Regions from separate parts of the Bradyrhizobium sp. WSM4873 genome, predicted to be linked through region 2. Evidence: predicted binding sites of a transcription regulator. Region 2 holds the regulator's gene; the other holds the start of a gene.
What was found. The regulator PhoB, encoded in region 2, activates phosphate uptake and scavenging genes when phosphate is short. The targets are predictions, from matches to a motif close to TGTCATNNANCTGTCAT.
Positions count from the first base shown of each region.

Region 1: AC0L21_RS01955 (acetoacetate decarboxylase) is a predicted target of PhoB. The motif match lies at 1,959-1,975, and genes of this name have one in related genera.

Region 1 covers NZ_JBVVPS010000001.1:393,634-397,045, forward strand. Annotated here, with positions in the region: gene AC0L21_RS01950 (transporter) at 1-897, opposite strand, end outside; gene AC0L21_RS01955 (acetoacetate decarboxylase) at 1,007-1,786, opposite strand; gene AC0L21_RS01960 (patatin-like phospholipase family protein) at 2,042-3,217, shown strand.
Region 2 covers NZ_JBVVPS010000040.1:45,141-48,552, reverse strand. Annotated here, with positions in the region: gene AC0L21_RS33285 (acetylornithine transaminase) at 1-380, opposite strand, end outside; gene AC0L21_RS33280 (GcrA family cell cycle regulator) at 836-1,348, shown strand; gene phoB (phosphate regulon transcriptional regulator PhoB) at 1,577-2,284, opposite strand; gene phoU (phosphate signaling complex protein PhoU) at 2,299-3,015, opposite strand; gene pstB (phosphate ABC transporter ATP-binding protein PstB) at 3,026-3,412, opposite strand, start outside.

The DNA.
Region 1 (3,412 bases), on a different contig from region 2:
CATGCCGAAGATACCGGTGATCAGCGTCGGCGGCAGCAGCAGCGAGGTTACGATCGAGAGCGTGTGGAGGTGGTTGTTGCTTTCCTCCTCGTTCTTGAAACGCAGCTCCTCCTCGAGCAGGCGGCTGCGTTCGCGCAGCTCGACGATATCGTGGTCGAGGCCGTCCAGCCGCTGCGCCAGCTTGCCGGCCTGGATTCGCAGGTCCGGCGACAGGTGGTCGGTGTTCTTCTGGTCGAGGCGATGGAACAGCGTACGCAGGCCGGTGAGCTGGCGATGCAGCCTGACGCAGGTCCGGCGCAGCCGGCCAAGATTGCGGCGCATCTCCGGCTTGGCGTCGTCGGCCAAAATCCGCTCCTCGATGTCGTCGATCTCCTGGCCGAGCTTGTCGGCCATCCTATCAAGCGTGTCGGCGACCTCGTCGACGATCTTTTCAAGGAGATGGGCGACGTTGTCGACGCGGTAGCCGCCTTCGAGCACCCGGCGTGTCGCATCCGCCGAGCACAGCGCCTGATGGCGGCCGCTGATCAGGAGCCGCTCGGTCATGGCGAAGCGCAGGAACGCGGTCTCCTCCGTCGCGCTGTCGATCTCGCGCACGAGGTCGGAGAATACGCCGTAGACGCAGTGGTCGATGACGTGAAGCTGCTGGAAGGTGTCGTTGGACAGCAAGAGCTCGCGCGCGAGCGGCGGCAGCTGTGACGCGGCGATCCACGGCCGTGCGCGCGTGTCCGTGAGGTTGAAATGCAGCCAGAGCCGGCCGTCGTGACTGAACCCGATCGGCTGGTCGATCGGCAGCGCCTCGGCGCCGCCGTCGCCGTGGAGGCGGAATGCCCATACCAGGCCGGGAATGCAAGGCACGGAATCCGATATCGCGCTGACAAGCTTAGCCGGCTCAGCCATGACCAACCCCAACGTCAACGAACGCCCCGCTCCGCAAGATGGCTGACGGCATCTTCCGGACCCTCGCGGGTACTCAATTACGGCATTGTTACAGTTTGATGATGACGCCCTACTCCGCGGCCAGCCCGGTGGTGGCCAACTCGGCTTCCCTGATGTAGTCGTGCACGACGCGGCCGAACGGCAGCGTCAGGTCGGCGATGTAATGATGCGCGCCGAGGCAGCGGCGGACCGGGAAATCGGCTACGGGGGCATTGACATGCGGCACCAGATGCAGCCGGCCGGGCCCCATCCAGGAGCCCTTCGGCACGATGTCGATGAGGTTGATCGCGACGAGCTGGCAGATCTCGAGGCGGCCGTCGACGCCGGGGATCATCTTCAGATTGACCTGCGTCTTCGACAGCGTCGCCCGGGTCAGGTCTCCGTTGCCGGCCATGCTCTCGTGCTTGTAGCCCATCGTGCCCATGGCGACGAGCTGGCCGGCATATTCCAGCGTGCCCGTGAGCGTGTCCTTGACGATCTCGAGCTTGGGATGAGCGTATTTCTTGGGAAAGCCCCATATCTCGCGGCCGGCGGCGATCGGCGGATCATCGTCCAGATACATCTGCGAGACGAAGTTGACCTCCTCGCCGTGCAGGCGCGCGGGGATGACGAGGCCAGACTCGGTGTAGCTGCCGAAGCCGGACGAGTCCGGCATCCTGATCCATTCGTAATGCACGATCGGCTGGTCGATCGGCTCCAGCGGCTCAGGCAGGCCGGCGCGGATCAGCTCCGGATCGGTCGCGTAGGTGATGACGAGGAATTCGCGGTTGACGAAGCGATAGGGCCCCGCCGGATAGCTCGGCCCAGCCGCCGGCATGGATGGAAGCCTCAGTAAATCTTCCCTGCGCATCGCCGGTCTCCTCTCGTGGTGCTCATGTGATGCCCGCCCGGCAGCGTCAGGCGGCGATGCAGATTGCTAGCCGCCGTCATTGACTGCGATGTGAAGGATTTCCGTCATCCGCACGACCGCAGCCATTCTTAGGGCGCTCATGGTGCATGCAAGCGATGCATCGGCGCCAGAATGTCATCACGCCGTCACCGCCCGACGCAATCGTTTGGCCTCTGTCATTGAAGCATGATCTCCATGCTTGCCAGGAGGCACACCATGGACGCCCGAACGTCGCAACCGGCTCATCAGACCCATCAGCCTCCCTCGCGAGGCTGGCGGCCCGAGCGCTGCGACCGCGTTGCGCTGGTGTTGCAAGGTGGCGGCGCGCTCGGCGCCTACCAGGCCGGCGTCTACCAGGCGCTGCACGAGGCCGGCATCGAGCCCGACTGGGTCTGTGGCGTCTCGATCGGCGCGATCAACTCCGCCATCATCGCAGGCAACAAGCCGGAGAAGCGGCTCGAGGCGCTGCGCATCTTCTGGGAGCGCATCACCAACCGCAAGATCTGGCACTACACGCCTGACGGAGACATCTTCCGCCAGTGGCGCAATCTCACCAGCGCGTGGATGACGTCGGCGATGGGCCAACCGGGCTTCTTCAGCCCGCATCAGGTCAATCCCTGGCTGAGCCCGGTCGGCGCCCGGACCGCCACCAGCTATTACGACACGATGCCGCTGAAGGAGAGCCTGCTCGAGCTCGTCGACTTCGACCTCATCAACGAGAAGAAGGTTCGCTTCGCGGTCGGCGCCGTCAACGTGCTCTCCGGCAATTTCATCTATTTCGACAATTCCCATGACGAGATCGAGCCGGAGCACATCATGGCTTCCGGCGCCCTGCCCCCGGCACTGCCGATGGTACGGATCGGCACCGATCATTTCTGGGACGGCGGCATCGTCTCCAACACGCCGCTTCAGCACCTGCTCGACCAGGAAGACGCGCTCAATTCGCTGGTGTTCCAGGTCGACCTGTTCAGCGCACGCGGCGTGCTGCCGCGCTCGATCCAGGACGTGATGGCCCGCCACAAGGACATCATGTATTCCTCGCGCACCCGCCACAACACCGACGTCTACCGCCGAACCCACAACCTCAAGGTCCTGCTCTACAAGGCCTTGGCCAAGCTGCCCGACGAGCAGCTCTCCGAGGAGGAGCGCAAACTCAAGTCAAGCCTGCGCCACATGCCGGAGATCGCGATCCTGCATCTGATCTACCAGCAGAAGGCCTACGAGGGCGACGCCAAGGACCACGAATTCTCGGGCACCTCGATGCGCGAGCACTGGACCTCCGGCTACGAAGACACCAAGCGCACCCTCAAGCGCCGCGACTGGATCAAGATGCCCGACGAAGGCATGGGCCTCGTGGTGCACGACGTGCACCGGGAGACGGAGAGCGCGTAGCTCTATCGTCCCGTCGCGATCACCCAATTCCCGTTCCCGGCTTGCAGGCACACTTTCGCATTCTCGCGGCTCATTTTGCCCGAGCTTTGCTCTTGTCTTCGCACCCTCTCGAAGGAAAGGGCGCAGGGAAGGCCGGGCGCCGGCTGGCACCCGTAGTCCCGTGTGCGAGCAAGACGCGCACGGGGTGGACGACAG
Region 2 (3,412 bases):
ATCATGCGATAGCGGTCGGGATGGCCCTTCGCGGCGTGATAACGGCGCACGACCTTGATCACGCATTCCAGCGCTTCGGCGCCGGAATTGCAGAAGAACACGAAGTCCGCGAAACTTTCATTGCACAGGCGCGCGGCGAGCTTTTCGCCGTCCGGGCTCTGGAACAGGTTCGACATGTGCCAGAGCTTGGTCGCCTGCTCCTGCAACGCCGCGACCAGCGCCGGATGGGCATGGCCGAGCGCGTTCACCGCCACCCCCGAGGTGAAATCGAGATAGCGCTCGCCATTAGTCGCGATCAGCCAGCAGCCTTCGCCACGCTCGAAACCGAGGTCGGATCTGGCGAAAACGGGGAGCAAATGCGGCGCTGCGCTGTTAGTCATGGCGGTCACTTGAATGTTGCGGACGGTGTGAGCGTGCATTGCGCAACGCACCATCGACCGGCCCGGAAAACGAAACGTGCCGCCTCTTGAGGGCGGCACGCGCGACTATCTTAGGCCTGGTGAAACGGGTGTCAATGCCGCCCGGAAAGCCTCGCGAAACGCTGAATCCGTAGTCTTGCGGTGCCGATTTTGCGGGATTTAGCCACGGAACATGTGGAAGCGAGTCGGCGGACTCTTGCGCGGGAGTCACGCCATATTGTAGCGTTTGGATTGTCAGATACGACATCTCGTGCAGTGGTTCTGATCTTTAAGTCCTTATGTACCGGCGTAAACGTTCGGGCGTTCAAGACGCGCCCGGCGAGCCTTAAGGGATTCTGGCGGCACGGGTTTTTGAAGGCTTAGGCATTCGCTGCGAGGCCCCAGGATGGCTGGCGCGCAGCGAGGGAAAGGGTGCAATGACGGTTTTGACCTGGTCCGATGATCGCGTCGAGCAGCTGAAAAAGCTCTGGGAGGCCGGACTTTCGGCCAGCCAGATCGCGGCGGAGCTCGGCAATGTGACCCGCAATGCCGTGATCGGCAAAGTGCACAGGCTCGGCCTTTCGGGCCGCGCCAAGAGCCCTTCGTCGGCAGCGCCCCGGCCGCGCAAGGCGCGCCCCGCGCAGCACATGATGCGGGTGAGCCGCCCGATCTCGCGCGGCAACACCGCACTGGCGCAGGCCTTTGAGGTCGAGGCTGAGCCGGATCCGGTCACATACGACAACGTGGTGCCGATGAGCCAGCGGCTGTCGCTGCTGGAATTGAACGAGGCGACCTGCCACTGGCCGGTCGGCGATCCCTCGAGCCCGGACTTCTTCTTCTGTGGTGGCCGTGCGCTGTCCGGCCTGCCCTATTGCGCCCAGCACTCGCGCGTCGCGTACCAGCCGGCGTCGGATCGGCGCCGCGCACCGGTGAAGCCGGGTCCGCGGTAATCACGGCAAGTCGTCGCGCGAAGACAGTTCAACAATTTCAGTGTCGTCCTGGCGAAAGCCAGGACCCATACTCCGAGCACGCAGTAGTCGTGCGGAAGGGGTCGCTCCGAGTCTTCGCCAAACCACGTTCGGTGGTTATGGGTCCCGGATCAGCGCTCGCTTCGCTCGCTTGTCCGGGACGACGTCGGAGAATTCGGGGACAGCTCGCCAGCAAACAAGCCTGCAACCCTACACCTGCTCCGCCTTGGCAAAACGATCATCCAGCGCGTAGCCGGCGCCGCGGACGGTGCGGATCGGGTCCTGCTCGCGGCCGAGATTGAGCAGCTTGCGCAGGCGGCCGATATGCACGTCGACGGTACGCTCATCGATGTAGATGTCGCGGCCCCAAACGCTGTCGAGCAGTTGCTCGCGCGAGAACACCCGGCCCGGATGCTCCAGGAAGAACTCCAGCAGGCGATATTCGGTCGGACCGAGATCGATCGGCCGGCCCGAGCGCGCCACGCGGCGCTTGTCGCGGTCGAGCTCGATGTCGCCAAAAGCAAGCACGGTGGCGAGCCGCTCGGGGCTCGCGCGCCGCAGCAGGCCTTTCACGCGCGCGAGCAGCTCCGGCACCGAGAACGGCTTGACGATGTAATCGTCGGCGCCGGTCGCAAGACCCCGCACCCGTTCGCTCTCCTCGCCGCGCGCGGTGAGCATGATGATCGGGAGCTGCTTGGTCTCGGGACGGGTGCGAAGCCGCCGGCACAATTCGATGCCTGACAGGCCCGGCAGCATCCAGTCGAGCACGATCAGATCGGGGATGTGCTCCTTGAGGCGAGTGTCGGCGTCGTCGCCGCGCATCACCGTCTCGACGTCATAGCCGTCGCCTTCGAGGTTGTAGCGGAGAAGCTCCGTCAGAGCTTCCTCGTCCTCAACCACCATAATGCGTGCGCCCATCGGGTCGTCGCTCCTTAAGTGTTCGGTACCGTGTTGGCGAAGGTCGTCATGTCGCCCTTCGGCCGCTTGTCGGTGATCGCCTGTCCCTCGATCATGTAGAACACGGTCTCGGCGATGTTGGTGGCGTGGTCGCCGATCCGCTCGATGTTCTTGGCGCAGAACATCAAATGGATACAGAACGAGATGTTGCGCGGATCCTCCATCATGTAGGTAAGGAGCTCGCGGAACAGCGAGGTGCAGATGGCGTCGACCTCCTCGTCGCCCTTCCACACCGCCATCGCCGCCGGCAGATCATGCGCGGCATAGGCGTCCAGCACCGACTTGACCTGCTGCTGCACGAGGTCGGTCATGTGCTCGAGGCCGCGAAACAGCTTGAGCGGATGGAAGTCCGTCTCCAGCGCCGCGACGCGTTTGCCCATGTTCTTGGCGAGGTCGCCGATGCGCTCGAGATCGGTCGCGACGCGCATGGCGCCGACGATCTCGCGCAGGTCGACCGCCATCGGCTGGCGGCGGGCGATGGTGAGCACCGCACGCTCCTCGATGCGCTTCTGCAGCGCGTCGAGTTCGGTGTCGATGGCGACGACGCGCTGGCCGAGCGGGACGTCGCGGCGGATCAGCGCGTCGACGGACTCGACGATCATGCGCTCGGCGATGCCACCCATCTCGGCGACCAGGCGGGTGAGTTCCTGGAGGTCGGTATCGAAGGCCTTTGCGGTATGTTCAGAACCCATGTCGCGTCTCCTAGCCGAACCGGCCGGTGATGTAATCCTGCGTGCGCCGGTCAGTCGGCGACGTGAAGATCTTGCTGGTGTCGTCGAATTCGATCAGCTCGCCGAGATACATGAAGGCGGTCTTGTCGGAGACGCGCGCCGCCTGCTGCATGTTGTGAGTGACGATCGCGATCGTGTAATCCTCGGACAGCTCCTGGATCAGCTCCTCGACCTTGGCGGTCGAGATCGGGTCGAGCGCCGAACAGGGTTCGTCGAACAGGATCACCTCGGGCCGCACCGCGACGGTGCGGGCGATGCAGAGGCGCTGCTGCTGGCCGCCCGAGAGCGACAGGCCGGAGGCGTTGAGCTTGTCCTTGACCTCGTTCCACAGCGCGCCGCCGCGGAGTGCCTTTTCGAC